DNA from 3 places in the Paenibacillus sp. FSL L8-0470 genome. Region 3 is predicted to be linked to each of the others. Evidence: riboswitches for the same ligand, from Rfam matches in the RefSeq annotation. Region 3 holds a riboswitch; each other region holds the start of a gene.
What was found. Region 3 has a riboswitch for cobalamin ahead of NST99_RS04730 (DUF4430 domain-containing protein). Riboswitches for the same ligand answer to the same signal wherever they lie in the genome.

Region 1 (10,694 bases), 990 kb from region 3:
GCAGCCGGAGATCATCAACAGGGAGGTTATCAGCTTCCTGCAGGAACAGAAGGCGCAGGTGTGATTGAAGAGGTTATACAAAAACGCGAAAACCGTAATTTGACTGAACTTGCCATGGATTGCCCGGACTCAGGCAGTTATTAACATGGCAGAAATACTGATCTTCATTTGCCAACCTTACATCCTACCGATTAAACTATGAATATGTGATGTTGAGAGTGAAGGGGGCAGAAAAGAGATGGCGATTTATACGCGTACGGGGGATAAGGGAGAAACATCGGTCATCGGCGGACGGGTAGGCAAGGATGATGTCCGCGTCGAGGCTTACGGAACGATTGATGAGCTGAACTGCTTTGTGGGTCAGGCCCGCAGTCTGATGGAGGACGAGAGGTTCGCCGATGTCCGGGAACAACTGCTGGAGATCCAGCATGAGCTGTTCGATTGCGGTTCGGATCTGGCTTTTGTGAAAATCAGCGAGAGCAAATATAAGGTCAAGAGCGAGATGGCGGTTCGCCTGGAGGGCTGGATCGACGAATTGCAGGCGGAGAATCCGGTGCTGGAGCGCTTCATTCTGCCAGGCGGCAGCCAGCTGTCCTCAGTGCTGCATGTCTGCCGCACCGTCTGCCGCCGTGCAGAGCGGCGGGCGGTTACGCTGGGCCGCAGCGCAGATATTAATCCGGAAGCTGTGATTTATTTGAACCGTCTTTCGGACTATTTCTTTGCGTTGGCCCGCACAGCGAATACACGGCTGGAGATTGCTGATGTAGAGTATGTGCGCAGCAAAAAGGTGTTCCGCAAATAATATGACAAGCTATTATTCACCGATCTCCTATATTGTGCCGCCGTCCGAGGACGGCTGGCTGCTGAAGACCATCCTGCAGAAGCGGATGGATGTGTCCCGCAAGCTGCTCTCCCGCCTGAAGATGACAGAGCAGGGGATTATGCTGAACGGCGAGCGAGTCTATATCAGCGTCCGGGTCAGCGCCGGAGACACCGTGGACATCCGGATGGAGCAGGAAACGTCGGAGGATATTTTGCCGCAGGATATTCCGTTTGATATCCTGTATGAGGACGGGCATCTGCTGGTCGTGAACAAGGCAGCCGGAATCATTGTCCATCCGACCCATGGCCATTATACGGACACACTGGCAAATGGAGTCGTCCATTATTGGGCGCAAAAGGGAGAACAGTACCGTTTCCGCCCGGTTCACCGGCTGGACCAGGAGACGTCGGGCGTACTGGTAATCGCGAAAAATCCTTATAGTCACCAGCATATTTCCGAGCAGATGATTGCCGGAACCGTGGACAAACGATATGCGGCCTTTGTTCACGGAATTCCTGCGGTGCTGCGCGGTGATATCGACGGTCCCATTGACCGTGACCCGGCAGAACCGCACCGGCGCATCGTGACGCCGGACGGCTATCCTTCCCTGACCCGGTATGAGGTCAAGGCAGCCTACCCGGGCCGTGCGGCGAGGGTGGAGCTGAAGCTGGAAAGCGGCCGCACCCATCAGATCCGGGTGCATATGAGCTCCATCGGCTGCCCGCTGATCGGTGACGGCATGTACCGCCACCTGCTGTATGGCAAGGAGGAGCTGACTTCGGAGGAAGCGGCATGGCTTGCGGGCATTGCGGAGCTGGATGCCTCAATTCCGCGGCAGGCGCTGCATGCGGTGCGGTTGTCGTTCAAGCACCCGGTCGGGCTTGCGGAGCTGGTCTTCGAAGCGCCGCTGCCGCCGGATATGGCGCTGCTTGAGCAGAAGCTGGAAAAGGAGACGGCTGGGGAGTAGCGGTACTGCACCTGCACTGCACCTGCACAAGCATATGCCGCCGCAACACCTGGACCTCGTGATTAATGGGAAAAGGTCCCTGTAATTATCGCTTTTGGAAGTAGCGGAGTGAATAGCGGGATTTACTACCTGTAATTTTATCGATAGTGTGTTATAGCGTGATTTCTACAATTATAGAGGGAGTAATTCCCGCTATCCTTTTATAATTGATGGTTCGGCTGGAACTAGCGGGCATATTTCCCTCTAGTAACGCCCGTATTACTGATCTAATGCACTGTAAAACGAAAAGATAGGCCGGAATTACAATTCTATCTGTGAATGATACATGACAGCCCCACGGGTCATCTCCTTAGCTGCAGTTGGGCTGCAATTGAATTCACTATAAATTTTAAAAGGGAACTGCCAAAGGAGCTGCTATGAGTCAACTGAAAGTATATCAATATCCAAAATGCGGAACCTGCCGCAGCGCTGTCAAATGGCTGAAGGAGCAGGGGCATGAGCTGGAGCTTCAGCATATCGCCGAGCAGCCGCCCACTGTGGCAGAGCTGCGTTTGTTGGTCGCGAACAGCGGGCTTCCGTTGAAGAAGTTTTTTAATACGAGCGGTGAGGTGTACAAAGCACTGGGCTTGAAGGACAAGCTGTCCAGCCTTAGTGAAGAAGAGCAGCTTGAACTGCTGTCCAGCAACGGGATGCTGATCAAACGCCCGGTAGTCACTGACGGCAAGAAAGTCACTGTAGGCTATAAAGAAGAGCAATACGGCGAAGCCTGGAGCAACGCCTAATAAGATGGAATATAAGGAGAGGTTACACATGAGTTCAGTAACAACGGGCCGGGTAATGATCGTCGATGGAATGGCTCTGCTGTTCCGGGCCTTTTATGCGACCTCTTATGGAGGATATATCCGCAAGACGAAGGCCGGACTGCCGACCAATGCGGTGTACGGATTTTTGCAGTATTTTTTCGATGCGGTCAGCACATTTGAGCCTTCCCATGTGGTCTGCTGCTGGGATATGGGCAAAGGGACTTTCCGCACCGAGAAGTATGACGGCTACAAATCGAACCGGATAGATGCGCCGCTGGAGCTGATTCCACAGTTTGATCTGGTCAAGGAAGTCGTGGCTGAACTAGGCGTACCGAATATTGGACTGGTGGGCTATGAAGCGGATGATTGCATCGGCACGCTTGCTTCATGCTACAGCGGGGAATCCGAGGTGTACATTCTCACCGGCGATCATGATATGCTGCAACTGGTCAACGATACCGTCAAAGTCGTCATTATGAAAAAAGGCCGCTCGAACTATAAAGTTTACGATCCGGCGGAATTGCTGGAGGAAAAGGGCCTCACCCCTGCCCAGGTAATCGATCTGAAGGGCTTCATGGGCGATACCAGCGATAACTACCCCGGTGTAAAAGGCATTGGCGAGAAAACGGCGCTGAAGCTGCTGACCGAATACGGTACGGTGGAAGGGGTAATCGAAAATCTTCACTTGCTTCCCAAAGGCGTGCGTGCCAAAATTGAGGCCGATCTTGATATGCTTCACCTGTCCCGTGAGCTGGCAGAAATCCGCTGTGATGTTCCGGTAGTCTGCACGCTGGCTGAATGCCTGTGGGCGCTGCAGCGCGAGACGGCAGCCCGCAAGTTCCAAGAGCTGGAATTCGGCAGCCTGATGCATCTGATCGGCAGTGTGCAGGATGAGCGGGGTATTGTGCAGATCGAGCTTGGCGATCTGGGCTGACCTTCGCCAGCCGCTGATACAGGTTGAATATTTTTTTGCAAAAGCACTCTTGAATCTATATAGGTTCCAGAGTGCTTTTTTTGCGAATGGGGTGGAGCATGCCATATATAAAGATTGACGAAGAGGTTTAGCAGTGTTTATAATATTAATATAATCATTAAGTAATTAATATATATATTAATTATTGAGAGGTGGATTATTAAAATGGCTCAGCGTGCAGTATTAAATGCGGATATCCGCAAGGGAACAATCAACCGGAATATTTATGGACATTTCTCCGAGCATTTGGGACGTTGTATTTATGAAGGTATCTGGGTAGGCGAGGATTCGCCGATCCCGAACACGAACGGCATCCGTAACGATGTTGTGGAAGCGCTTAAAGAAATCAAGATTCCGGTACTCCGCTGGCCGGGCGGCTGCTTCGCCGATGAATATCACTGGAAAGACGGCATCGGTCCGCGCGAAGGCCGCAAACGGATGATCAACACGCATTGGGGCGGCACGGTGGAGAACAACCATTTTGGCACCCATGAATTTATGGAGTTATGCGCCATGCTGGATTGTGAGCCTTATATCAACGGCAACGTCGGCAGTGGCACGGTCCAGGAAATGTCGGAGTGGGTGGAGTATTTGACGTTCAACGGGGTTTCGCCAATGGCGGAGCTGCGTCAGGAGAACGGCCGGCAGGAGCCGTGGGCAGTAAAATATTTTGGCGTGGGCAATGAGAACTGGGGCTGCGGCGGAAATATGCGTCCTGAATATTATGCCGATCTGTACCGCCGGTATCAGACCTATGTGCGCAATTATGGAGACAATAAGATCCATCGCATTGCCTGCGGTCCGAACGTCGATGATTATCACTGGATGGAGGTACTGATGCGTGAAGCCACCCGCTATATGGATTCCATCACACTTCATTATTACACCATTCCGGGTCCTGCCTGGGAACAGAAGGGGGCAGCTACCGGATTTGAAACCGGCGAATGGTTCTCTACGCTGGAGAAGGCACTACGCATGGATGAGCTGGTAACCCGTCATAGCGTGATTATGGACAAATATGATCCGGAGAAACGTGTGGGCCTCATTGTCGATGAATGGGGAACCTGGTATGATGTTGAGCCTGGAACCAATCCCGGCTTCCTCTATCAGCAGAACACCATCCGTGATGCGCTGGTTGCCGGTGTGACCCTCGACATTTTCCATAAGCACAGCGGCCGCGTTCGTATGGCGAATATTGCCCAGACGATCAACGTGCTGCAGGCTGTAATTCTTACGGAAGGCGAGAAAATGCTGCTGACTCCTACGTACCACGTATTCAACATGTACAAGGTGCATCAGGATGCGGAGCTGCTTGATCTTTCGCTGGAGAGTGGCACCTATAGCTTTGAAGGCCGCGAGATTCCGGAAGTCTCGGCCTCAGCTTCCATTACGGCGGAGGGTGTAATTCATGTCAGCCTGTGCAACCTGAATCATGCTGCAGCAGCATCGCTTCCGCTGGAGCTGCGCGGGCTTGCCGGGGAAGAGGTTGAAATTACAGGAACGACGCTGGCCGGAACAGCAATTGATGCCCACAATACATTTAGCCAGCCGGAGGCAGTGACGCCACAGCCGTTTACCGGCTTTAAGCTGGAAGGCGACAAGCTAAACGTTGAGCTGCCTCCGATGTCGGTGACCGTGCTGGAAATTACCCCGAAGGCTTAAGGAGCATACGATATGAGTACTTTATCGACCTGCAAGGGCTGCCGGGAAGAGTACAAGGTGACGGATGCCCAGATTGCCCGGATTCTGGCTTCATCAATGTTCACCCCGGACAACACTGCTCCAGATGAAGTATACAGGCAGCGGGTTGCCCTTTGCTCAGCCTGCCCGAAGCTCCAGGATGGCGTAACATGCACGGCCTGCGGTTGTATCATTCCGGTCGTGGCCAAGTTGAAGGAGCGTGGCTGTCCGTTGCCGGGCGGCGGTTTGTGGAGTCCGGTCACGGAGTAGCGTTCCGCCAAGCCGTTAGAGAACCTTTGTCACAGAGGAAGCGTCCATTGGCTGTGATACCGGAAAGAAGCCCATGGATTCCCAGGCATACTGAAATTTTAAACGCCCTCATCACTCGTGGATGCAATACCGCGAGGGATGGGGGCGTTTATGTGAGAAGAGAAGAATATATGTGCGGACTTTACAGTGAAGGCTTCGCTTGATTAGGAAACTGTTCCATTCCCATTGTCAGTCCTTGCTGCTGTATCCGTTTTATCCGCGTCAGCACTATTGAATCCATCGGTATAGAACAGCTCTACGACCAAATCCTCGTTGTAATTGCCGAAGCCTTTGCCGAATAAGGTGAGCCCGCCGATATGTTCGGCATCCTCTTCCACCGAGAGCCTGAAGGTCCACTGCTTGTTGCGGATTGCTACCTGTTCCAGCGTAATGTCGGAGAGTTTTAAGCCGTCCATATAGGTTCCTTTTGGAGTAATGCGCAGCTGCTTGAGCAGGCCGTATTGATTGGTGTACGCGGGCCACCAGGCAGGGGTATATTTCCCCGGGCTGTCTCCGTAATCGCCTGGGCTAGTCCAATACCCTAGCTTCTGGCCATTCAGCGTGAATGCAATATCCGAAGGCCAGTTATTATTGGTTGACGGTGCTTCGGAGGCTATCTCCATCGTAATGATGAGCTCCTCCGGCTGTTGGCTGGATAACAGGAAGTTGGGTATTTTGTATTCGACATACCCTTTGCCAAACCAGAGAATTCCGGCATTCATCCGCTCCATATCCCAGAAATAACGCGGATCGTCGAAGCTGCCGATGATATGCTCGGTAGTGGCCAGCCCGCAGGTGGGCTCTATCTCAAAGTCGGAATAATGTCCGACCGGTATTTCTTTCCTGTGACCCTTGCGCTCTGCTTTGGCCTGGAGTGGGAAGATAATCTCCACCCCTTCAGCGGCAAGAGAACAAATCTTCTGCAGTCCGCTTCGTCCGGGGGCCATATGGGTGCGGATCAGTCCGGCCGTTTCCAGCTTGCGCACATGCATTGTCATAATGGCACTGCTCAGCTTGACCGCTCCCGCCAATTCCTTTACGTTCATGGGCTGAACAGCGAGCAGCTGCAGCATTCGCAGACGTACAGCGCTTGAGAGCGCCTCGTACACCGGCAGGGAATCTTCGGTAAGATCAAGTTTCATTTTCTGGGTACGCCTCCGGATTCAAGTTATATAGTTAATGATTATATTACTTAAATGAATTTCTTACAACCCGTAGGGTCCACCGGATGGTGTGCTGGAGAACTTTGCCGCTCCACTTTTATCACAGACACCCCCCGGCGAAGTCCACTATAATGTACAGGATAAATTAGCGATAAGACAAGGTGCCCTTGTAACTACAAGGGGTAACAGGGAATCGGGTGCAAATCCCGAGCGGTCCCGCCACTGTAAGGAAGAGCTGAACTTCAGCATGTCACTCGGCAAACAGCCGGGGAAGACGAAGGAAGGCGTTATGATCCCGAGCCAGGAGACCTACCTTGTTTGCGCGCACCACGACTCTACGCGGATAGGAGCGGTGTACGAATTGGTTAAAGAGATGAAGGCATGCATTTTTGGAGACGGTGGATGTTGAAGATTTGGTGCAGAGCAAGTGCCAGCTTCAGCTACCCCAAATTACAATTCTGCGAATTCTTCGCTGTTGCAGCGGGACCACCATCTCTTACATATCTGATGACGTACATAGCACTCCCACCCCCCGGGGCGGGAGTTTTTGATTTGATGCGGCACAAAATGACGAATCCATGGAGGGAAAAGCATGAACAAACGCAAGTTTTGGAGTTTTGCTGCACTCATTGCCGGATTTACCGTTTATTTTTTGCTGAATGAGCCGGGCACGGCCAACGCGATGCATATTATGGAGGGTTTTCTGCCGGTAGGCTGGGCCGTATTCTGGTGGGGGGCATTTCTGCCGTTTTTTGCCCTTGGAGTCCTTAAGCTGAAGAAAATGACCAAGGACAACCCGGAGCTGAAGCTGCTGCTTGGGCTGGCGGGTGCATTTACCTTTGTATTGTCAGCACTCAAAATGCCTTCCGTAACCGGAAGCAGCTCCCATCCTACAGGAACGGGACTTGGTACTGTAATGCTGGGGCCGCTGCCGATGAGCGTAATCGGGTCTGTTGTGCTGCTGTTTCAGGCGCTGCTGCTGGCACACGGGGGGATAACGACACTTGGAGCGAATGCATTTTCGATGGCGGTGGCCGGTCCTTTTGCCGGGTATGCGGTCTATAAGCTGCTGATGAAGGTGAATGGACGTGAAAAGCTGGCTGTCTTTATGGCGGCGGCAGTGGCCGATCTCATGACGTATGTGGTGACCTCGGTTCAGCTTGCAGTGGCTTTTCCGGCAGCAGACGGAGGTGTGCTGGCTTCTCTGATTAAGTTCGGCGGTATTTTTGCCGTGACGCAGATTCCGCTCGCCATCAGCGAGGGGCTGCTGACCGTGCTGCTCTGGAACTGGCTGAAATCCTACAGTCCGAATGAGCTGTCGCTGCTGAAACGGCAAACCAAGGGAGGAAGTCTGTGATGAGCAATAAGTGGAAAAATGGGTTGATGCTACTGGCGGTGATTTTGCTGGTGGTGCTGCCTCTGCTGCTGGTGAACGGGGAATTCGGCGGGGCTGACGATGCCGCAGAGGGTGTAATTACAGAGATTGATCCCGGTTATGAGCCCTGGTTCAAACCGCTGACGGAGCTGCCCGGCGAAACGGAAAGCATGCTGTTCGCGCTGCAGGCGGCGATCGGGGCCGGAGTGATTGGCTATTCCATCGGCCTGCTGAAAGGCAGACAGGACCGGCGCAAGCTTAATGATCAGAAGAATTGATGCGTTATCCTATAGCAATGCGCTGAGGCAGCTGCCCGCGATGTGGAAAAGCCTGTTCGCAGCGTTCATGTTCATCCTTTCCTATGCGCTTCATCCGGCCTTGCAGCTTGTGGTTGCCGGCTGGATGAGTGTGTGGTGCGTCCTGTACGCCAAAATCCCGCTGCGTGCCTACGGCCTGCTGTTTGGTACGGCACTTTTGTTCTTTTGTCTGAGCCTGCCGGCCCTGTTGCTTGAAATTGGCCTTCCAACTGCCGGTGAGACGGTAATGTCCTTGCAGCTCCCGGCTTCGACTCTTTCGCTATACATTACGGCGGAGGGGCTGCACCGGGCAGGGTTGCTGCTGGCGCGTGTGTTGGCCTGCCTGACCTGCTGCTTTTTTATCATATTTACAACACCGTTCGGAGAATTGCTGCAGGTACTCCGCAGGCTGCGCATGCCGCAGATCGTACTGGAGCTCATGCTGATTATGTACCGTTTTCTGTTCCTGCTGAGCGATACAGCACATGGAATGATGCTGGCGCGGCGGCTGCGCGGCGGCAGAAGAGGACGGGTGGCCAAACTGCGGGAAGTTGCGGGAATGGCGGGCTCGCTGTTTGCCAATACGATGCACCGCTACTATGGGCTGTCGCAGGGGCTAATAACCCGGGGGTACATGGGTGAGATTATTTTGCCGCCTTACGTGTCACGCCCGGTGCCGCGCAGATTCGCGGTTCAGGCCTGCGTTGGTATTTCCCTGTTGCTGCTCGCTCAGTTATGGATCTTGCGGAGCAGGTGATTACCTGATGCAGGAATCAGCCAACGGCAGGAGTAGAAGTGGAGACTGAACAAGAGTAAGGAGATTGCAATGAATAACGAATATAGCCTGGTCTTTGAGGGGGTCGCCTACAGTTATCCGGACACGGCGGAACCTGCGCTGCGGGAGCTGACTGTCTCCATCCCCAAAGGACGAAAAACAGCAGTGCTCGGCCACAACGGCTCCGGCAAATCAACCTTGTTTCTGCATGCGGTTGGCGTACTGCGTCCGCAGAAAGGCAGGGTGCTGCAGGGCGGCACCCCATTGGCCTATTCCAAAAAAGAGCTGGCCGCCCTGCGCCGCCGCGTGGGCCTCGTCTTTCAGGACCCCGAGCAACAGCTGATTCTTAGTACGCCTATCGAGGATATCTCTTTCGGGCTGCGGGGGACAGGCATGGATGAGGCCGCTATTCAGAAGCGCTGCCTGGAAGTGCTGGAGCAGCTGAATCTGCTGGCTCTGCAAGATAAGCCGGTTCATCAGCTCAGTCTGGGCCAAAAAAAGCGCACGGCGCTCGCAGGGGTTATGGCGATGGAGCCGGAGCTGATTTTGCTGGATGAGCCGACCTCCTATCTGGACCCGCTCTCCGAGAGACAGCTGCTTGCGGGACTTGAAAGCATTTCTGCCAAGGGCACCACGGTGGTCATGGCGACGCATGATATGAATCTGGCCTACCGCTGGGCGGACTGGATCATTGTGCTGGATAAAGGAATCTGCCGGGCAGCCGGATCGCCGGAGGATATTCTTGCAGACGGGGAAGACCTGCGGGCGCTCGGTCTTGACCTGCCGCTGCTCGCTGATTTATGGCATAGCCTGCCCGGCCGTTTGACTGCCGGGCAGGCTGCTCCCCGGAATGCAGAAGAGTTCAAAGCCATTTTGAAGCGGGAAATTAAATAGAATGATTACGACTATGACAGATGTGAATGTACCTGATTTGGCAGAAGCATCTGCTAGATATAGAGTCTTGTAGCAAGCAGCAGGGGAAGCATGAAATCAGGTTATTTTGTGGACGGGGGAAAAAGGATGGAAAAACAAGGAAAGCTGCTGATTATCGGCATTGGCCCCGGTGCCCTGGAGCATATTACAGGCCGCGCACTGGCTGCGCTTGAGGAAAGTGAAGCTGTTATCGGCTATAACACCTATGTAGAGCTGATCAAGCCGCTGCTGAAGCATCAGGAAATTGTCGGCACCGGTATGACGGAAGAGGTTAGCCGCGCCCAGGAAGCGGTGCGCAGGGCGGAAGCGGGACAGAGCATTGCGGTCATTTCCAGTGGGGATGCAGGTGTGTACGGGATGGCAGGACTGGTGTACGAGGTGCTGATCGAACGGGGCTGGAAGCGTGCGGGCGGTGTGGAAGTGGAGGTGATTCCCGGAATATCAGCGATCCAGTCCTGCTCCTCACTGCTGGGAGCGCCGATTATGCATGATGCCTGCACGATCAGCCTGAGCGATCATCTAACGCCGTGGGAGAGCATCGCGGCGCGTGTCGATGCGGCGGGTGCGGCGGATTTTGTAATTGCCTTCTATAATCCG
Region 2 (10,694 bases), 4.2 Mb from region 3:
TAGCGTTACTTCTATCGAGTCCACTACGACAAAACTTACTTCGAAAGCATACACTTAGTTTTGTTAGCGTTACTTCTATCGAGTCCACTACGACAAAACTTACTTCGAAAGCATATTCATATACTTGGTAACGCTCGCACACGTCCGGCAACAGTTTTTTCTATTATATTATATCCTGCGGTTGATTGTGCAAGTTTTATTTGAATAAATTTGAATAAATTTGAAAAAGCCCCTTTTCCATGAAGCGGAAAAGAGGCGATCAATAGGACGCTGAAGCGCGGGCTACTCGACCCAGCTCTCTGCCCAGGACTGAATTTGCTGCATAACCGGCTCAAGTGCGCGGCCCTTAGTGGTTAATTCGTACTCGATGCGCACCGGAGTTTCCGGATACACATGCCTTACCAGAATACCCTCACATTCCAGATCCTTCATTCGTTCGGACAGCATCTTATCGCTCATTGATGGAATCAGGCCGGAAATATCCTTAAAACGCTTCGGTCCACTCATCAATGTCTGGATAATTAGCCCATTCCAACGTTTGCCTAAGAAAGAGAAGGCCGTTTCGAATCTTGGGCACATCGTCAGCTGATGTTCTTCCATTGTTCTCACCTCTCACTTGTGAAACTTACAATTAGTTAGTATATATAATTTTACCACATTTATAGCGTAATGAACATCGTTTACCAAAAAAAAGTTCACTAGCCTACCTTATTATATCCCTGATGTCAATCCACGGTGCCTTGCGGCGGCTTTCGCTGTGCAATCGCCCCGGTTACCACGTAAGCCAGATCATCGTTGCTATAGAGGGACAACACTCCAAGAACCGTATCATCGGAGATAAAGCCTGCTTCCTCCTCGGGTACAGTCAGCGCCAGTGCCCTGCTGAGCGCGGCATTGCCCTCCTGATGCGGGTAAGCCTGCAGATACAGCGCATGCGGGTCTAATTTGTTGTTCACACACCATTGGGCAAACACGAGAATCATCATTTCCTCATCCCGTTTGTAGCTTTCGATAATCTGCTCTTCCATTGATTTGCTGTACTCGTCCATAGTGTGCTCCTTTCTGCTTCTGTCATTCGGCAAGCTTCGCTGCCAGCACATGGCTGGGCAGAACGGCAGAAGCTGAGATGCCGCATTGCTCCGGGGTATGAATATTGTTCAAAAAATGACGGACCACGCCGCTGAAGCCTCTCCGCTCCAGAATTGTATCCCAGCTTCCGAAGCTTTGGTTGCGTGGCAGGGAACCCTTCTCGAATAACGTAACCTTCTCCATGTCCACCACTTCTACTGATCTGCCGTTTCCGTGCAGCTCCAGCTTCTCAAGGTCAGCTCCGGCATCCCTGACCATGCTGTACATTCCGCTCTCCCCGCTGGTCCAGGACAGCATTCCAGAGGATTGAAGCAGCCTGCCTTCCCGATCGGACTTAAGACTGCTGTGAAGCAGCTCATAATCCCCGCCGCAGAGCCAGAGCAGCAGGTCCAGCATATGAATCAGATCATCATATACAGTTTCACGGCTGCTTCCGGATTGCAGCTTCGTGCGGTGTTTGACCGCCTGACAATGGCTGATACCGCCTGCCTTGGCTAGCCAGGCCTTGGCTGCCATATACATCGGGGCATACCGGCGGTTGAAGCCTACAGCCAAAAGCAGTCCTTTGTCTTCGGCCAGCTCCGCCATCCGCCGGGATTGTTCCAGCTCATAAGACAGCGGCTTATCTACATACACCGACAATCCGTGCTCCAGACACTGGGTCACAATCTCATAATGAGTAGGCGTGGGACTGTGCACGAAGACCGCATCGAGATCCCAGGACAGCAGCTCATTTAGATCGGTGGTGCCTTTGGGCAAGCGGTACATACCAACCGCTCCCTGAACCGTAACCGGAGAATGGCTTAGCACTCCAACTACCTCGGCCTGGTCATGACGGGAGAGCAGCGGCAAATAGACTTTACGGGCGATATCCCCGATGCCGACCATCGCCACTCTTTTACGTGCAGTGTTATTCATCGCAGCATCTCCCTCTTCTGTCATTCTTAGATGTATTATACAGTGACAAGCTCATTCGACAAATGATCTTTGCTTCATTAATTACTTTTTTTTCAGTATGATGAGATGAATGAACGGAAGAAAGGGAATAGTAGAATGAGAAAATGGCTGACGGCTTTGCTGTATGTTTCGGGAGTAATCCTTGCGTTTATCTATAGAAATGAAATCTTGGACTGGCTGCGGGAGGATCACAATCTCCTTCTGTCAATCGGCGCGGCCACATTGCTGGCCTTTATTCCTGTCATACCCTATAAAGCTGTCATCGCTTTATTCGGATATGCCTACGGAAGTGTAGCCGGCGCAGCCATCTGCTGGTTAGCGACCACTATCGCTGCCGCGGTTGTGTACGGCATCGTAAAATATATATTTCAAGACAGGGCGGGTACATATTTAGCCTCCTTACCACTGCTTGAGAAATTCTCGTCCGCCGTGAAGCGGCGCCCCTTTGCTTCCATTGTGCTTGCCCGTCTGACTCCGGTAATTCCGCAAATGGCGGTGAACATCTACGCCGGTGTATCCGGACTGCACTTCTGGAGTTATCTCGCCGCTACCGGCCTAGGCAAAATCCCCGGCATATCGCTGTACGCCTTTCTTGGAGGACAACTGTTCCTTCATCCGAAAAGCGCTGTTATAGCTATTCTGGTCTATGTCGCCGTAATCGCACTGGCCGTATGGTCCCTCCGGCCCCGCCGTTCCTTGGAATAAAGAGTCAACTGAGCACACATGTAGCAGGGAGAGTACCGGCAGCTATGAGGATGTTGCTTACGAGCATTCTGCCTCACGAATGGCATCCGCTGGCAGAGTGATCTAATTTGCTTTATAATTAAATTGAATTGTGATCTATTTAATTGCATTCTATGAATGGAGGGATATTTATGAGTGATGTTCAGTCTAACCATATAGGCACCAAAACAGAAAAAGCGACCTTTGCGGGAGGCTGTTTCTGGTGCATGGTATCTCCTTTTGAGGAGCTGCCGGGTATTGTCGAGATCCTCTCCGGTTATACGGGCGGGCATACGGTCAATCCGACCTATGAAGAAGTGTGCTCAGAAACGACCGGCCATGTTGAAGCGGTACAGATTACCTTTAACCCGGATATTTTCCCATACAGCAAGCTGCTGGAGCTGTTCTGGCAACAGATAGACCCTACCGATGCCGGAGGACAATTCTATGACCGCGGAACCTCTTACGGCACGGCAATATTTACCCATTCGGAGGAGCAGCGCCAGCAGGCAGAAGCTTCCAAGGCTGCGCTACAGGCCAGCGGACGTTTCTCGGGGCCAATTGTAACTCCAATCCTGCCGGCTAAACCGTTTTACCCTGCCGAAGAGTACCACCAGGGTTATCATCACAAGAATCCCGGACACTACAAGCGTTACCGCAAGGGCTCCGGCCGGGATGCTTTTATCGAGAATCACTGGACACATCAGGAGGATAAGAACAGCCTGAAGGAACGTTTGACACCGCTGCAATACGAAGTGACGCAGAACAACGCTACGGAATCGCCTTTCCGCAACGAATTCTGGGATCATCATGGAGACGGTATATACGTAGATATCGTATCCGGTGAGCCGCTCTTCAGTTCCCATGATAAATTCGATTCCGATTGCGGGTGGCCCAGCTTTACCCGGCCGATCCGCGACTATTCGGTCAAGGAGAATACCGATCTCAGCCACTTGATGATCCGCACGGAAGTACGCAGCAAAACTGCCGATTCCCATCTTGGTCATGTGTTCAACGACGGTCCCGGTGAAAATGGCCTGCGGTACTGCATCAATTCGGCTGCGCTGCGCTTTGTGCCGAAAGAAGATTTGGAGAAGGAAGGCTATGGAGAGTACCGTGTGCTCTTCCAGCATGCCTGATTCATAAAGAACAGGAATTCTAAACATCTAACGAATACAAAAAAAGAAACTCTGATTACAGAGTTTCTTTTTTTGTATTCGCTTATGCAGGGTCAAGCTTCGTAATAAGTGGTGCAAAATTAATCACTGAGAATTTATTCGCACTGGTTGGATCACCACTGCCTACAGCAACCTTTTGTGTGGTTGAGAGGCTGCTCGTCCAAGGGGTGTAATTGGCCCCGGCTGTGTCCGTACGCAGCTGGGTTTGGGAGAAGCTGGCCTGGCTGTACGAGCTTGCGCCTTGATCCTCCACACCGTGTATCATTTTCACTTTGTTATACGTCCCCAGCGCCTTCGACGCATCGCCGACATCCTTGTGGTCGGTCCAAGGGAGCGCCGCACCATTCAGATACAAGGTGGCTTGACGCGTGGAATGATCATAAGTGAGCTTAAGGTCAACCGTCTGGCCTTTGGCAAGACTCGATACAACTTGGGAATTATAGTACGTGCTGGTTCCTCCGTAGGAAGCTCCAAGAAACACTTTAAACCCGAGGTAAGAGTAGGAAATCCCCGCTTCAATAGAGGCCTCTCCGATGCCCAAGTACCAGTCGACATAGCCATTCACCGGATTAATGGTTGTCGGCAGAATAAGCTTTGTTGATACCCCTGTGTAGCTGGCTGCATTGGTAATTGTTCTAACTGCTCCGTGTCTGTTCATTCTTATCCATCTCCCTATACCTATTAGTGAGTAGAAGCTGGCGCGCCATCTTTGCTTCTCATCTATTAGGGAAATTTCACAAGGGAATTACAACCAAGCTCCGAAAAAACTTATCATCCCCTACAGGGAGCTCCTTCTTTATCCTTTATTCTCAGGTTCACCGCCATCTTCCTCGGGGGCAGTTTTATTCTCCGGCGCAGGCTCTGCGCTGCTGCGGTTCAGATTCTCCCTGTTGCTCCGCTCCATATGCGTCTTCTCATGCTGCTTGGATTTTCTCCGGAACCAGAGGACAATCACTGTAACCACACCGGCTACAAGAAGCACCGGAAGTGCCGCTGCTAGGAAAACAACCAGCCACTGCAACATAATAGACATAGCGCTCAGGCTGCTCTTGAGTGCATCCGATGCCCGCTCTAACAGCGGACCCTGCTCTTTCTTCTGCGTAACAGCAAGGCTTTCGTCCGTCTGATAGAGGCGGAGCTCCACGGTGGAGAAGGAGACATTTTGATCAATATAACGCATTCTGCCTTTAATCTGCTCGATTTCCTCCTGAATCGCTCCAAGCTGGTTAGCGAAAGCGACCAGATCGGACGATTTGGTTGCTTTTTTCATAAACTCGATATACTGGTTCTCCATCAGCTGCTTAGCCTTAAGACGTGATTCCAAATCAACGTATTCTTCTGAGACGTCCTGCCCGGTGATGCTTTGCTGAATTTTTTCATTCTTGATCTTCTCCAGATTATCCAGAAAAGAGGCGAATCCGGAAGCCGGCACCTTCAGAATAAAGGTCCCGCCCTTCTCGTATTCAGACATATTCTCCGAAAATTCAATAATATAGCCGCCGGCCAAAGTAATCATGTTCCGTACATCACTTTGCGCTGAGGCATAGTCCTTTACCTCCATATTGAGGTTTGCCCGGTAGATCAGCTTCTTGTTCAGTCCGGCTGCAACATCGCTCCCGGTAAATCCGGAAGGTTGTTCAGCACCCTGTTCTGTACCTAGATTCTTGGCTGTCCCCGTCTTGTTCGCATCGGTTTTCTGATCCTGCCCGCCTGCTGTTACTGTAGCAGACTCCGCCGAAGAATCCTTCGATTGAACCGAAGCAGCCGCAGGTGCTGAATCTGCCGCCCCTCCCTCAGAGAAGGTGTTTGTACTGAGTTGATCAGCTGCCGAGTTGTTGTCGTCGCCTGAACCGCAGCCCGCCAGCACAACTGCTAGAACCAATAAAAATAAAAAGTAATGCAGACCCCATTTTCGCATTCTCATTCCTCCAAAAGTGTAGTGGAATTTCAGCTTCTTCTATATAAACTACTCCGGCGAAAGGCCCTTTGATCTCTGAGTCTCTTCCGCGTTATTTATTTTGACGTCCCAAAAGCTGGAAGGTTGCAGGAGATTGGAGAATTCCGGACCTTTTTTGATGTTTATTCCCAAAAATAACAACGTTTACAGCGCAAACAGGATCATTCGAATACTGAATGATCCTGTTTGCGAAATCAGGCTTAATTTGCTACAATAATCGTGTCTGAAAAGACACAAAACACCAAAAACCCTCTATTCGCAAGGAATAAGGGCAGGGTTCTGTTCGGACAAGCTCCACCTTGCTGAACAGGACAAATCACAACGTTCTAATTATGTTGCCAATCCACTATAAGGGGAGGTGAACCCTCATGGCAAAAGACGTATTGTGCGCAGTGAACTCTTGCACCTATTGGGCAGAAGAGAACAAATGCAACGCTGAGTCCATTTTTGTAGCTTATCACAGCTCCAAAGAGCCTACACAGTCTGAAGAAACAGACTGCAAAACTTTCGAAAGTAAATAAGGTTAGACTTAGAAGGGACCCTCCACGGTTCCTTCTTTTCTGTTACCCATTCTATCAAGAATGAGAATTATTATCAAGTGTTTATGCTAAAAAAGATCGCCACAAAAAACCAATCCAGGGTGGTATACCCCGGATTGGTTTTTACAGTATATATAACGACCCTAGCTGGACTTCCTGGGGATATTCAGCCCCTACAGAACACTGGGAAAATGGGCGCCCGGTATAATGGACGAATCAGCGGCTGACCGCCCCGCTCTTCTCTCTGACAATCACGGCAGCCTGCACCATGTTGCGCAGCGCCGCTCCGGTTTCTTCCCAGCCCCGTGTCTTCAGGCCGCAGTCCGGATTAATCCAGAACTGTCCGGCATCAAGCACACGCAGCGCCCGCTCAATGGCCTGTGCCATTTCCTCTACCTTCGGTACACGCGGACTATGAATATCATACACACCAAGACCGATTCCCTTGTCATACTCCTGCTCTTCAAAGCTGACGATCAGCTCCCCATGGCTGCGCGAGGTCTCGATGGAGATGACATCAGCATCCATCGCCGAGATTGATCCGATCATGTCATTGAACTCACTGTAGCACATATGCGTATGGATCTGCGTGGTCGCCTTCACATGGTTGGTAGCGATACGGAAAGATCTTACCGCCCAGTTCAAATAATGCTCATGATCTTCTGCCTTTAACGGCAGGCCTTCACGGATCGCCGGTTCATCCACCTGAATCATCTCGATTCCAGCCTCCTCAAGCGCCTGCACCTCATACCGCAGGGCAAGGGCGATTTGGTTGGCCACCTGTTCACGGCTGAGATCATCACGGACAAACGACCAGTTCAGAATGGTCACCGGACCGGTCAGCATTCCTTTTACCGGAAGACTGGTGAGCGACTGGGCGTACAGACTTTCCTTCACGGTCATAGGGCCGGTAAACGCAACATCGGCATAAATGACCGGCGGCTTCACACAACGTGAACCGTAGGATTGGACCCAGCCCCCTTTAGTAAAGAGGTACCCTGCCAGCTTCTCGCCGAAGAATTCAACCATATCCGTCCGCTCAAATTCACCGTGCACGAGCACATCCAGTCCGAGCTCCTCTTGAAAAGTAATCGCATCTGCAATTTGCTGGCGGATAAATCCGTCATAGCGCTCCTGGTTCCAGACGCCCTTGCGCCATTTGAGCCGGGCCTGGCGCACTTCAGGCGTCTGCGGGAAGCTGCCGATCGTCGTTGTCGGCAGCAGCGGGAGCTGCCACTTCTGCTGCTGCACCTTTACGCGTTCCGCGAAGGGCAAGCTGCGGCTGTCCGGCAGCTTATCCAGGCTGCGCACCTGCTCAGCCACATCCTGCCGCCCGCGTTCCGGCAGGGCGCGGAACACATTCAGCGCCTCGCGGCTCTCGGCGAGCGCTGCGGCATAGACCTGCCCATCCTCTCCCGCCGCTGCTGCAATCAGACTCAGCTCCGCCAGCTTCTCGTCGGCGAAGGCCAGCGCCTGCCGTACCGCAGGCTTTAACTTATCCTCGCCTTGAACGGTTACCGGCACATGCAGCAGACTGGAGGATGGCTGGAGGATCAGCCGTTCGTCCGGCACATGGGACTTCAGCGCGCGGACCAGCTCAAGCTTGGCATCCAGATCGGAGCGCCAAATATTGCGCCCGTCGATAATGCCCGCTCCCAGCCATTTGTCGTCCGGCCAGCCCAGGCGCCGGATCGACGCCAGATTGACCCTGCCGTCATGGACGAAGTCCAATCCGATGCCCTGCACAGGCAACTCCAGCAGTGCTTCCAGCGGCTCTGCAGCTTCAAAGTAAGTCTGCAGCAAGACATGAAGTCCGGGCACTGCTGCAGCGATCTCTCTGTAGATCGTTCCCAGCAGTTCAACTTCTTCCGCGGTTAAGCCGGTTACGATAGCCGGTTCGTCGATCTGTACCCAAGCCACGCCTTCCTGCTGCAGCTCCTGCAGCAGCTGCACATACACCGGCAGGAAACGGGCAGCAACCTCTGCAATTTGATCGGCAGCGAATCCCTTGGAGAGCTTCAGGAAGGTATAGAGTCCGACTATAACCGGCTTGCCTTCAATACCCGCCTGCTCTTTGGCGAAACGGTAGGCAGCGAGCGGTTTGTTCTCAATCAGGCGGGGAGTCTGCCCGCCGATTTCCGGAACGATATAATGGTAATTCGTATTGAACCATTTAGTCATCTCGCAGGCAGGGGCAGCCGAATTGCCGCGCGCCATGGCGAAGTACAGATCGAGCGGAATGTCTCCGCCGTCGTAGGCATAACGCGGAGGAACAATGCCAAACATAGCAGCGGTATCCAGCACATGGTCATAAAAGGTAAAATCATTGACAGGAATCAGTGCGATCCCGGCCTGCTGCTGTGTCTTGAGGTGCTGAAGCTGAATACCGGCCATTTCCGCGCGGAAGGTTTCTTCACTGATTTTGCCGCTCCAGTAAGCCTCCAGCGTCTTTTTCCACTCCCGGTTCTTTCCGATTCTCGGATAACCGAGGCTGCTCGTCTTGATGTTGTTTGTCATTACAGTCACTCCCTTGTTTATAATAATTGCCTTAAGCTTTAGTTAATGATTTCAGTCGGTATCAATAATAAAGAGCGTCTTCCCCTAACCAGGCCGCAGGGAAAGACGCCCATGGGCTGCCAATGGGTAACGTCTTAACACCTCCCTATCTTCCGTAGGTACTGCAGTGCTGTTGAGACAGGCAGGTCTCCTGACTAGCGGCGTCGGCATCCATCAGCAAGTCTTCCCGGCGAAGTAGAGATGGCCAGTGACATGGGCTGCTATGAACTCTTCCGTTACAGTGGCGGGACCGCATCGGCTTGTCACCGAATTTCCCTATTAAGCCTCCGGGCCTTTCTGATGCTCCGGCTGGCGCCTGTCTCCGATATTTGCAAATTGTATTCATCCCGTAATCTGATGCCATCATACTGAATCCGATACCTTATCCGCAACAGAATTACGGGTATTCCCGTTATACACATTCCCTATAGCTGGCGCCGTGCAGGCTCATTTTGCTGCGATTCTGCCACACATTCCCTCACAGCCTCTCTTCAAGAAGCAGCTTCAGCAGAACGTTTGGTATACAGCATAAAGAACCGGCTGCACCGTCCTTGGTAAGGAGGTACAGCCGGTTCCTTTTCGATAAATGATAGCCATCAACGGGCTGTTTCAAACTGTATTTTAGAACCAGACGAGGTAGACTACCCCGGCAAGAACGAGACGGTAAATCGCAAACGGCATGAGCTTGATCCGGTTGATCAGCTTCAGGAAAAACTTCATAGAGAGCAGCGCGAACAGGAATGCACTAATGAACCCGGCAATAAAAAACGGCAGGGCATCCATCGTGAAATACTGCCAGTTCTTGACCAGTGAAATCAGACTCGCACCCGCCATAATCGGCACTGCCATAATAAAGGTGAAATCGGCAGCCGCACGGTGGCTCATACCCAGCAGCACTCCACCTGAGATGGTCGATCCGGAGCGTGAAAATCCGGGCCAGAGCGACAAGCATTGGATCAAACCTACCGATAGCGCCTGTCTATATGTAATTTGGTCAACACTCTCTGTCTTGATTTTTTTGGGGGCGAACCGGTCGGCAAAAATCATGAATATTGCCCCAATGACTAGTCCGATCAGGACCGTCGATGTCGAGAATAAATGCTCGTCGATGTAATCCTCGAACAGAAATCCGAGAATTCCTGCCGGAATAAGTCCCACAATGACCTGCGCCAGCTTCAGCCGGCCTTCCGTCTCCACCGGAGGTTGTCCTTCCGGCACCGCCGTCAGCTCCTTGCGGCTGAACCGCTTGAGACCCAGCAGGTCGATAAACCGGTTGCGGAAAATGATAACTACCGCCAGGATCGAACCCAGCTGGATGACTACTTTGAACGTGTTCGCCGCATATTTTCCGAGAAATTCCTGGGATTTCAGCCACATATCATCCACGATTACCATATGACCGGTCGAGGATACCGGAGCAAATTCAGTTAATCCTTCTACAATGCCCAGAATGATGGCTTTAATAATTGTTAACAGCTCCATATTGATCCCCTCCTTTTTGTTGACCTCCCCTATGAGAGGCTTTAAATAGTTCTGCGAAACCTGTGAATTTAATTAATCTGTGGTATCTACCGGTTTTCTACCGGACTGGCGTTTGCGGAAATAGAGCACACCACCCACAACAACTCCCACAGCAATCAATACGTAGACGACACTTGAGTAAGCTTCCATGTACACGCCAATATCCTCCCAGGA
Region 3 (10,694 bases):
CTATGTTTTCTTTTGAAGCTTCAGTCCGATGAGCCTGTTACTCTGCTCAATCGCCTTCTTAAAGATGGATTACACTTAAGGCAATCTTACGGCTACGACCGCCGCCATTTCTCTGGTTACGGCACTTGATGGGTCAAATCCTCCACTGAAGCCGGTCATATAACCGGACTCCGTTACCGCATGGACCGCTGACAGCGCATAGCTGCTGATCCGGCGCTCGTCTGTGAACTTCGCAGTCTGCGCCGTAGCCGCAGAACCGTTCTCCAGCTTGAACGCTCTGGAAATCATCACAGCCATATCCTCGCGGGTAATCCAGCCATTCGGATTAAAGGTTGTATCCGTAACTCCACCTACCCATCCGAGCTCTTTCGCTTTAAGCACAGCTCCATAATACCATGTGCCGGCCTTTACGTCGCTGAATACTGGTGCAGCCGAAGCTGCAGCAGGTGTCTGATCTGTCAGTCTCAGCAGCAGCGCAGCGAATTCGGCACGGGTAATATTCTGCTTCGGTGCAAAAATCAGGCTAGATCCGCTGACTCCTTCCATCAGCTTTTGCTCATAGGCTTTGTGAACGGAGTCCAGCGCCCAGGATGAAATTTTACTCTCATCGGCAAAGGACACACTGCCGGAAGCGGCTGGCGAGATGCTGAACAGCTTCGCCTCTCCGGCCAGGAACAGGTCGTACGCAGCCAGTGCCAGTAATGCCTGTTCGGTAGCCAGGCTGTTCCCGGGCTGGCCAGCCGAATGAGCATAGCCGCCAGTGCTTTGTCTGAATGAAGCCAGGTGGCTGAGAAGTCCGCCCTTAGCTTTAATAAATCTGGAGTCATTAGGACCAACTCCGGCAGCACTCAGGGCAATGATGACCTGTGAGGTGCTCTCACTGTTTTCTGCTCCCGAGAGCTTGAAGCCGCCGCCTTCAAGCTGCTGCTGCGACAGCCAGGCGATCGCTTTATCCGCAGCCGCTTTTACTTCCGCCTGGTCATTATGGGATGAGAGTGCAGTAACTGCCATAGCGGTAATGTCCACATCATCGGTACTGCCAGCTGTCAGCGGGAATCCGCCGTCTTTGCTTTGCAGTTCCAGGATGGACTTGATCAGCCGTTCCTTAGTCCACTGCGCATTCGCAGGTACAGCATAAGAACCGCTGTCCAGCGCAATCAGGGCAAAAATGAGGCCGTTGCTGCCCTGGCTTACCATATGGTCATTGTTATAAATTTGCTCAATCAGATTATACCCGCCAATACTCTGCGGATCACCGCCGGCAGCGGCAACAGCCAGCGCCAAACGTTCATAATCCGTAACCTTGCGGAACTCCCCTTTATTCGCGGCAAGCTGCTCCTTCACTCCGTTCAAATAAGCAGCCGGTACTGTGTGGCCGGAACGGGCGAGTCCAATCGCCTGCCAATCGCTGATCTCTTCGGCTGCCTGAATTGCCTTGGCAGTAGCTGCAATATCGCTCTTCAACTGCTGCGGCTGCGGCTCCCATTTACTGCGGTCCACTACGGCAAAGGACGTGAAGTGACTGACCTTTCCGGTGATCACCCCACTTTGCGCATCCAGCGCAGCGGGAACCGGAATCCAGCGGCCGGTGCTTTCGTCAAGCCATGCCAAAGCCAGATTGGCAGGGTTTACCGCCGTAACCGGAACTGTAATCGAAAGATCCACCGGCTTCACAAATTTCGTACCATCCGGTTTGAAATCATAGAGTCCCGATACCAGCTCAGCGCGTTCTGAAGTAGTCTCGCGTACGCTGATCTTCAAATTGCCGGACACGGAACCGGCTGGCAGCTGCAGCTTCACTTCACCGCCGCTGTCCTGCAAGGTTGCCGCCGCACCCGAAGTGACCTCCTGCTCGAAGACAGCCACGTTTGCCGCCAGCTTTTGCTTAAGGGCAGCCGCTGCTGCCGGGGTCATTTTGGTGCTCAGGTTCGAAACAGCTGTCGTCTGTCCTACTTGATTCAGCGGAAGGGTATTATCCGGGGTGATACCCACATTCACCATACTGCCGCCCGTACCTGCTGCTGCACCTCCAGTGCCGGAGGAACCTCCAGCCGATCCCTTCAGATCATCTCCGCCATTAAGCGTATAACGCCAGGCTACGGCGTCGCCGCTGCTCAGCTTATAACTTCCGGAGCTGTAATCCGGGTAGACACCGTTTACGGAGTACATCCAGCCGCTTTTCTCACCGCGGTCCCTTTCTGCTAAGCCATCAATCGCTTTAATGTATACACTGTCTCCGCTTCCGCCGCTGACAACCTTGCTTCCAAGCTGGCGGATTAGCAAGCTGTATGCGGTCTCTCCCTCGTTCAGCGTCATCTTGGTACCAGCCAGAATGGTTCCCTTAGTAGTGTCTCCAATGACTGTGAGCGTGGCCGATGCCGTCTCAGGCACTTCTACCGAAGCTGTAACAGTCAACGGCTGCGTGTAGCGGGCAATCTTAGGCGTCCCGCCTTCGACATAACCAGTCACGGCCAGCGTGTATGTTTTGGCAGGCAGGCCACCCTCAAAGGTTGCGAGCCCTTGCTCATTAGCAGTGATGGTTTTATCGCCAACAGTGACCTGCACTCCTGCAGCCGGTGAAGTCACCGGATCAGAAGTATACGTGTCATTATTCCAGACCCATTTCTTCTGCGTGACCGTAGCGGTGAATGCCTCACCCTGCTTCGGCTGCGCAGGCGAAATCTGTACCGAATCTACTACCTGCGTATTTTCTCCGGCATAGTAGACAAGCACTTTGTCGGAAGTCTGCAGAATATAATCATTTAAGCCCACATCCGGATAAATCCACGCCCCGCCGCGCGATACGGCAAAAGCCCAGTAACCCTGATTGTTATAGGCTCCGTTCTCGATTCCATTAATGCCCCCTACAAAGATGCCGAAGGAAGATTCCGTAACCTTTAGAGGAATGTTGTTCGCAGCTGCCAGCTGCTGTAGCGCATCAAACGCGTTATATGCTTCCAGCGCGCCTTCAGCTACCGGACCCCGTGGCCCTTCAATGGACAGATAGGAGGTTACATTGCCCGGAGCCACCTTCAGCGAATCCGTATAGCGGGCAATGTTTGGTGTGGCTTCCGCAACATAACCGGTTACAGCCAGCGTGTATATTTTGCCGGACAAGCCTCCTTCAAAAACTGCAACGCCTTGGCTGTCCGTAGTGACTGATTTACCGCCAATGGTTATCTTCACTCCGGCTGCCGGTGAAACAACCGGTTCGGAAGCAAATGTCGTGTTATTCCATACCCACTCCACCCCGGTAACAGTCACTTTAAACGTTTCCCCCGGTTTTGGCTGCGGTGGAGATACTGTAACGGAATTTACTGCCTGCGTGTTGGCACCGGCAAAATAGACAAGCACCTTGTCCTGTGCCTGCAGCTTGAAGTCACCCATGCCTTCGCTTGGGTAGATCCATTTCCCGCCGCGCGACACCAGGAAGTTCCAATAGCCGTCATGGGTTCCGTTCTTAATCCCATTAATGCCCGACACATAGCTGCCGTAGGAGGACTCCGTAATCTCCAGCGGAATATTTCCGGATGCCGTAAGTTTCTTCAATGCCGCCAGCGCGTTGGATGCTTGCAGCGCTCCCTCAGCGACCGGCCCCTCAGGTCCTTCAACCGACAGATGAACTGGTACATTCTTGGAGATTACCTTTACAGCTTGCGAATATTTAGCGATAGTTGGTGCATTGTCCGCAACATAACCGGTTACGGTTAGCGTATAGTCTCCTGCCGGAACACCTTCGGCAAAGACCGCTTTGCCGTCTTCACCGGTTGTTGCCTTCCGGTCTCCGATTGCCACTTCCACACCAGATGCACTTGAGGTTACAGGACTCGAAATATTTGTGGCATTGTCCCATACCCATTTTATCTGGGTAACCGTGACTGAGAAAGGCTCCTCCTCACCCGGCTGCAACGCGGACAGCGTCAGCGAATTCACCAGCTGCGTATCGTTGCCCGCATAATAAACGAGAACCCGGTCTGCTTCCTTAAGTTTAAAATCCTTCATTCCTACATCGGGATCAATCCATGCCCCGTCCCGGGACACAGCATATTTCCAGCCATCCCAGCCGCCGTAGATTCCGGCTTGGATACTGCCGATTCCCGTTACATAGCTGCCCGATTCATTCTTAACCGGAAGGCCCTTCTGGGCGGCCACTTTCTCCAGCACCTCGAGGACATTGCCTGCATATGCCATCCCTTCTCCCAGCGTGTTCTGCGGCCCTTCAATTACAAGGGGCACATACACTAACGGATTCGGAACCGCAGGCTTAGTGAAGTCATACAGCTTGCCGTTTCCGCCCCCGCTGTACAGGGTGTAGGCCACCAGCGCCTGCAGCCCCTGCTCTGTAGCAAAAGCATTTACATTTCCGCCCTGATTATGGGCAAACCCGCCGCCCTCTACACTGAAGCTGAGCAGTCTGCTTATCAGATCTGCTTCACCCTTGGTGAATTCTGCTCCTTCCGGGTCTACCCCGAAGGAGGCAAGGCCGATAATGACCTGTGCCGCGCTTTCGCTGCTGCCTCCAAAGCCACCGTTGCTGTCCTGCGCAGCAGACAGCCAGGCTACTGCTTTTTGCCCGGCAGTTGCAACCGCCGGATCACTCTTATGCGCAGCAAGGGCCGTTAAAGCCATCGCCGTCATATCCGGCTCGCTTGCCCCGGAAGTCAAGGCGAACCCGCCGTCTGCATTTTGCTTGGACAGGATCTCGCTGAGCAGCGCCGCTTTGCTCCATTTGGCATCCGCCCCAATAGTATAATTGCCTGAATCCAGTGCCAGCAGCGCATAGACCGGATTGTTCAGCGTCTGGCCGCTCATTTTGTCGCTGTTATAGATACGCTCAACCAGATTAAAACCCGGCTCAGAGCCGTTTCCGGCAAAATTCGCCGGATCAGCCCCCACGGCTTGTACCGCGAGCACAATCCGTGCATAATCCGTGACTGCGGCAAAGCTGCCGCTGGCTGTCCGCACCTTTTGCTCCAGCAGCCGGACATAACTTTCCGGTACTTTGTAGCCCGCCTGTGCGAGGCCAACCGCCTGCCATTCTGACGTCACGCCGCTGCTGAGCATATACTCGGCAGCCGCATAGGTCGCTCCGGCAACGGTAATCTGCTGCTTCGCTGTTAATGCAGCCGCAGCCGGCTCTGCGCCAGACTCGTCTGCTGCATACACAGCAGCAGTAACACTTTCCGTTCCTCCGGACGCGGTAGCGGAGACCGCCCCGGCAAACACTTGCCCTGAAGGAACAAGCGCTGTTCCCAGAATCGAAATAACCAGCAATAAAGCCAGGCCAAGCATAAAGGACTTGGCAGAGAGAAGAGTCTTCATCGTTAACCTCTTTCCGTGAATAAAATAGTGAAGCAGCGGACAACAAGAAGAAACGGCTATGCTGTCCATTTCAAAAGGACGGGGCCGTTTCTGCGAGAGAGAAGGATAACATACAGCACCGGCTTATACTTCATCCTCATCCCTCAAAAAAACCGCCCCTGCTAAGGGCGGCCTCGGAAGAATACAAATGAAGCACGGGGGTGCTCAAGCTCCGCCACCACATCCATTTGTAATGTTCCGCATTCTTACCCCACGAAGAATAGAAACGTTCAAGAAAAAGGCAGGTCTCCTGGCTTATGCTTCACAGCTTCCCTCCGCCTTCCCGTCCTTGCTTCACAGGACAGTGGCACCCTTAAGAGTCGCTCCGCATTTACAGTGGCGGGACCGCGCCGGACTTGCACCGGACTTCCCTTTTAAGCAAATTCTACTGGATAGAATCTGCACCCTTTTCACTAGACTATCAAATTTTAATATTCATAATCATATCCACTATTCCCTTGTATGTCTATAGAAAAGCTGTTCCAATGCCGCCCGTTGCCGGCTGAGCCCTTTTCGAAAGCATCAAACACACTCTTCGTTGATCCCAACCTGTCTGCACGCAGTTCATCATTAGTAGCGGAAAAAATGCCCGCTAAGTTTTGGCTACTCCCACATTAATAAGGATTAGGCGGATTTACACCCGCTATTATTTCGTAAAACGCCACATAAGGCTCAACCGGATAATTTAGCGGTAGTATATCGTCTTATACAACTTATTTTCAATATACACTCCACATTAGAGGGAGAGAATCCCTTTACAGGGTGATCCGTCATAACCAACGCCGGAGCTCTGTGAAAGAAGAAAAATCCTGAACACGCATCTGCCCTGCTCTCTCCGGGCAAAACATGCGGTTCAGGATTTTTGTCTGTTTATATCGCTTTACTCAGGAGCCTCGGTTGCTGCTCCGCCATCATCCGTAGGCGTTGCAGTCGCAGTTGCAGTAGGCTGTGCACTCGGTGTAGGAGCTGCCGTAAGTGCTGGATCCGACTGCAGAGTCAGCTTATAATCGCCCGCGATGATCATGTTGCCCTCGGCCAGCTTAGCCCCCGGTTCCAGATCCACAGTGACTTGGTACGAAGCTCCCCCGGTCTCTCCCGGCGAAGGCGCGGATGACACAGCCGGGGACGCGCCGGCTTCTGTTCCGGCGTTCGCGGTCCCTGTCGCGCCGGCTTCCGTTCCGGCGTTCGCGTTCCCGGTCGCGCCGGCTTCTGTTCCGGCGTTCGCGGTCCCTGTCGCGCCGGCTTCCGTTCCGGCGTTCGCGGTCCCTGTCGCGCCGGCTTCCGTTCCGGCGTTCGCGGTCCCTGTCGCGCCGGATTCCGTTCCGGCGTTCGCGTTCCCGGTCGCGTCGGCTTCCGTTCCGGCTGACGCATCCGGCGTTGCCGTTCCACTGCCGCCGTTCATGCCGGCGGCCCCCGCATCCGGCGACGGAGCGAGACACCGGCTCGACGTCGCCGTGACCTTGTAGACCTCCGGATCCCCACCGGAGGCTGCTACACTGATCTCCGCCGGAGTAAAGGCGGTGCATTCTTCAGCGTCAGCAAAGGTGAATACCAGTCTGCTGCCCGCGCCTTCTCCGCTGCCGCTAAGATACACGGCAGCAGGCGGGTGGCCGCCGTCCGGTGCTGCGCTGCCCTCCGGCAGAGCCGTGTCCGGGCTGTCCGGCCGCAGCAGGCTGATGGCGATAATAACGCCAATCAGTACGATCCCCAGAATGGAGCCGGAGATCAGGAGTTGAAATCGGCTGCGGCTAACCCACCGCGCCAGCGGCGAAGCCAGCTGGGAGCGGGCTTCGTTATATACATTTTGCAGAGCAGGCCCAGCAGCGGAGACATAGCTTTTGCGGAAATCCCTGCTCTTGAAGGCTTCACGGTCGCTGTTCAGGAAATACTTTAGAATCGCCCGGCGGTAGCCCGGGTATAGCTTCTTCTTCGACACCGTGAACAGCCGGTTGTTCTGTGACCAGGCCAGGAAACGGTATACCGTTTCTTTGTCGCCGTCCGCTTTGCGCTTGACCAGATCCAGCAGCGCATCATAATCCAGCGGGCCGCTCTCGCGGTCACTATTGTGATAGAAAGCGAGCGGCAAGCGTTCGAACGGCTCCACACTTCGTGATTCCTTCAGCCAGCGCCGTCCGAGCAGCTGTACATCATCCAGCTCCTTTGGTGACAATCCGGCAAAAAGTTCCTCATCAGGACTCTCCTCCCCGAACCAGCGGTAGGCAGCGCGTAGCGCATTGGATTTTTGCCTGCTGATGGAATCAAGCGGCGGCTGCCAATCCGCCGTATCCCGGTAGCGCAGGAACGAAATCTCCAGCAGCTGCTCCTGTGTCAGCTCGCTGAGCGATACACGGTTCAGCAGGAAGCGGTCCGCTGCCGCCATCAGCTCCTTCAGCAGCGAAAGCGCCTCAGGGTTGAACCCGCTGCCTCTGCGGCGCTCTTTTTCCGCCTTCTCTACAGAGTCATGAATCGAGGCCACCGCCGCAACCGGATCTTTGTCACGCTGCAGCTTCTCCAGCAAATAATCGCTGATTGTATCACGGACAAACGACTGCTGCAGCGCCTCTGGAAGAAACCGGCCCCAATGGGCGACAAACCGTAAAATGTCAGACGATTGCGCTGCAGCAGCCAACCGGGATTCCATATACGGTTCCAGCAGCGCCTTGCGGAAAATAGGCTGGGCCAGCACTCTTTTAAAGAAAGCTGCACTCAGCTCGTCATTGCTCTCGATGATAGTGTAAGCCGCCGCCAATGTATCATCCCGGTCCGCAGACCGGGCATTCAGCATACCGTTGATGAAATAATCGACCACTTTGACCCGGTAATTATGGCCCTTCAGCACAAAATACTCCATAAAACGCTCCATAATCTCCGGCTGAGGAATCCCCTTTTTGCGGATCAGGTCATACTCACGGTCGAAGCGCTCCAGGAACATATCGTTCAGCCGTACCCGGGACTCCAGCGCCCCCTCCGGCTTGAGGTAGGACAGCAGGCCGCTGAGCACAGCATTTTTGTTGTCCGTGTACAAGCTTTCATTGCCCTGCTCAATCTCATAAAAAACCGCCAGCTCATTATAAAGCGCCAACTGCAGCTTGCGGTCCACGTTCTCACCGGGCAGCAGCGAATCAGCGAACCGGGCAAAGTCATCTAAGCTGCCCTTGTTCTTCAGCGTTTTCCATACCAGATCGGCATAAGGCTGCTGCGAGTCAGCGAAATCGGCATTCAGGGTCCGGCCCGAAGCCAGATCGAAGATAAAATCCTTCTCGATACTGCGGTCCCCGGGACGGAGCGATCCTTTTTCTACAAAGGTAAGATCGATATATTTGCGGCTTTTTGGCTCGTTTGCATAGGTGAGTACCCCTAGCCTGCGGCGGAAATCATACGGCAAAGCCCCGTAAATAATCTCCGTAAGCTCCAGCGCCCGCTGCGATAGCTCTGCGATGGGAACATCGAGGGCAACATAACTTTTTTTCTTGCTTGCCACAGAGATCATGACCGCCTGCAGCAGCGCCTTGAACAATGCTTCGCTGAACCCGAGACTGCCCAGCACCGTTAGCGGATCAGCCTGTCCTTCACGCTGTAGGGCCGGAATATCGGCCAACTCCGGCAAGGTTCCTCCAAGCTCTCCTTCATAGCTCCCGGCAAAATCAGCATGCAGCCAATCCCCATAGCTCTGAATAATTTCCTCGGCGCGTGTCGGAGGCACTACAAAGTTATGGGCAAAAAAAGCACTCCGCTGCCCGGTAAAATCAGTCGCCTGATAGCGGCTTTGCCCGATCACCGTGTCGTTTGTTTCCGTATGGAATAAATGCAGCGCGGCCGGATACAGCTCCTCATTTTTTTCGCCGCGCGCCGCCAGCTCAGCCGGGGCATCATAAAGGCAGAAAGGATGAATGATTTTTTTGACAAAATTATTGTCCAGGCTCTCCGACTTCGCTACAGTATCGAATCCTTCGGTTGCCCGGTATACGCCCCGCCGCTCGCGGGTATACATTTGCTGGGTGATCCTGGACCCTGAGAATCTGTTCACGGCCCGTCGCTCCCCTCAATATAGTTCAGCTTATGCAGCAACCAGATAAACGGCTCGTCCACACGGATCGGGCTGACGACACCCTCTATCTTTTGGTTGACCGGATTGCTGCCCAGCGCGGAGACGGCAAAATACCCCGTATTGGCAAAATACACATCCATCGTATCTTTGAACGGACGGTCTACCTTGCCGATAAAGCGGCGGATTTCACCGTCGATGTTCTGGAATTCATCCAGGTTCAGCGTGTTGCGGTGCACATAGTTGTTGAATACATTGCTGTTGGACTTGATGTAGTCGCCATCTTCATCCTTCAGCGAATGCAGCATGTCGCTTTTGGCAAGCACGACGGCCGTCGGGATATCGGTCTTGCTCTTCTCCTGGTAGGCGATGAAATCGCCGAACATCGTCAGCACCACATCACGCGGCTCATCATACTGCGAGACCCATTCCCCGGGACGGTCGCCGTAATTAATCTTGATCTTCTCCCGGATAGAGCGGATCTGCAAGGGATCGACCATGAACAGGATTCCCGCGGAGTTCTTGATATGCTGGCCATGCAGCCCAAGGTAATCCTGATCGACCATGCCTTCACCGGCAACATCGAAGAATACCAGTGTCAGCGGCGGCTTCTCTTCATCCTTGAACACAAATTGAAAAATAAACGGCTCCTGCATCTTCTCCTTCTGTGTTGAGGCCAGCAAATCGCCGCGCTCAAACAGCGGTTCTTCGTACAGGGTGCGGAACTTGCGGCTGATTTCAGCATTCAATGGCATGCAGGCCGCGTCGAAATGCCCAGCAGTCGTATGCTGCAGTGTATGGATCAGCGAGGTCATGTACACCGACTTCCCGACCTGGGAGGCGCCGATGATCGAGATAATGTTGCTTGGCACCTTGCCGGCGGTCACGGGGAGCTCGTTATGGCAGGACGGGCACAGCCGTCTGCGCGTAAGCACACCATAGCGGTCGGTGAGACCGGTCAGCACATGATCAGTATAGTGGTGATATTCCTCGGGAATATCAGCCGGATTAAGCACAGCCTCCATATCATCGACAGTATCGAGGCCGAAACGCTCACGGTATTTATTCAGTGCATCATCTTCGCCGAGCGCATAATTCTCATCATCCTCACGGCTGTGCATGGCCCGAAAAACAACGTCCTCCGGCGAAAACTTGGTGAAGCAGTACGGACAGACAATATCATAAAAAAGCGGCCGCGCCTGCGGCTGATTTTTCTTCTTAAATCGGCTGAAAAAAGACATCTCTCATCCTCCTAAAAGTTCTGTCTGCATCACTTGTTAGTAAGTGC

Region 1: linked by a shared signal. The riboswitch ahead of NST99_RS09205 (energy-coupling factor ABC transporter permease) and the one ahead of NST99_RS04730 (DUF4430 domain-containing protein) in region 3 are both predicted to bind cobalamin.
Region 2: linked by a shared signal. The riboswitch ahead of metE (5-methyltetrahydropteroyltriglutamate--homocysteine S-methyltransferase) and the one ahead of NST99_RS04730 (DUF4430 domain-containing protein) in region 3 are both predicted to bind cobalamin.

What each region holds. Positions count from the first base shown of each region.
Region 1 covers NZ_JBBOZM010000001.1:2,009,240-2,019,933, forward strand. The annotation lists gene NST99_RS09165 (alpha/beta fold hydrolase) at 1-64, shown strand, start outside; gene NST99_RS09170 (cob(I)yrinic acid a,c-diamide adenosyltransferase) at 239-802, shown strand; gene NST99_RS09175 (RluA family pseudouridine synthase) at 804-1,790, shown strand; gene NST99_RS09180 (Spx/MgsR family RNA polymerase-binding regulatory protein) at 2,207-2,572, shown strand; gene NST99_RS09185 (5'-3' exonuclease) at 2,601-3,527, shown strand; gene NST99_RS09190 (alpha-N-arabinofuranosidase) at 3,732-5,228, shown strand; gene NST99_RS09195 (DUF6171 family protein) at 5,241-5,516, shown strand; gene NST99_RS09200 (ArsR/SmtB family transcription factor) at 5,720-6,697, opposite strand; cobalamin riboswitch at 6,861-7,049, shown strand; gene NST99_RS09205 (energy-coupling factor ABC transporter permease) at 7,311-8,075, shown strand; gene NST99_RS09210 (energy-coupling factor ABC transporter substrate-binding protein) at 8,075-8,371, shown strand; gene cbiQ (cobalt ECF transporter T component CbiQ) at 8,355-9,146, shown strand; gene NST99_RS09220 (energy-coupling factor ABC transporter ATP-binding protein) at 9,216-10,058, shown strand; gene cobJ (precorrin-3B C(17)-methyltransferase) at 10,185-10,694, shown strand, end outside.
Region 2 covers NZ_JBBOZM010000001.1:5,171,665-5,182,358, forward strand. The annotation lists gene NST99_RS23715 (winged helix-turn-helix transcriptional regulator) at 283-600, opposite strand; gene NST99_RS23720 (hypothetical protein) at 726-1,049, opposite strand; gene NST99_RS23725 (Gfo/Idh/MocA family protein) at 1,072-2,007, opposite strand; gene NST99_RS23730 (TVP38/TMEM64 family protein) at 2,143-2,751, shown strand; gene msrA (peptide-methionine (S)-S-oxide reductase MsrA) at 2,922-3,908, shown strand; gene NST99_RS23740 (hypothetical protein) at 3,991-4,605, opposite strand; gene NST99_RS23745 (DUF4349 domain-containing protein) at 4,744-5,865, opposite strand; gene NST99_RS23750 (DUF1540 domain-containing protein) at 6,273-6,425, shown strand; gene metE (5-methyltetrahydropteroyltriglutamate--homocysteine S-methyltransferase) at 6,660-8,960, opposite strand; cobalamin riboswitch at 9,124-9,334, opposite strand; gene NST99_RS23760 (undecaprenyl-diphosphate phosphatase) at 9,621-10,481, opposite strand; gene NST99_RS23765 (DedA family protein) at 10,554-10,694, opposite strand, start outside.
Region 3 covers NZ_JBBOZM010000001.1:1,018,008-1,028,701, reverse strand. The annotation lists gene NST99_RS04730 (DUF4430 domain-containing protein) at 76-5,322, opposite strand; cobalamin riboswitch at 5,585-5,785, opposite strand; gene NST99_RS04725 (GAP1-N2 domain-containing protein) at 6,242-9,388, opposite strand; gene NST99_RS04720 (hypothetical protein) at 9,385-10,647, opposite strand.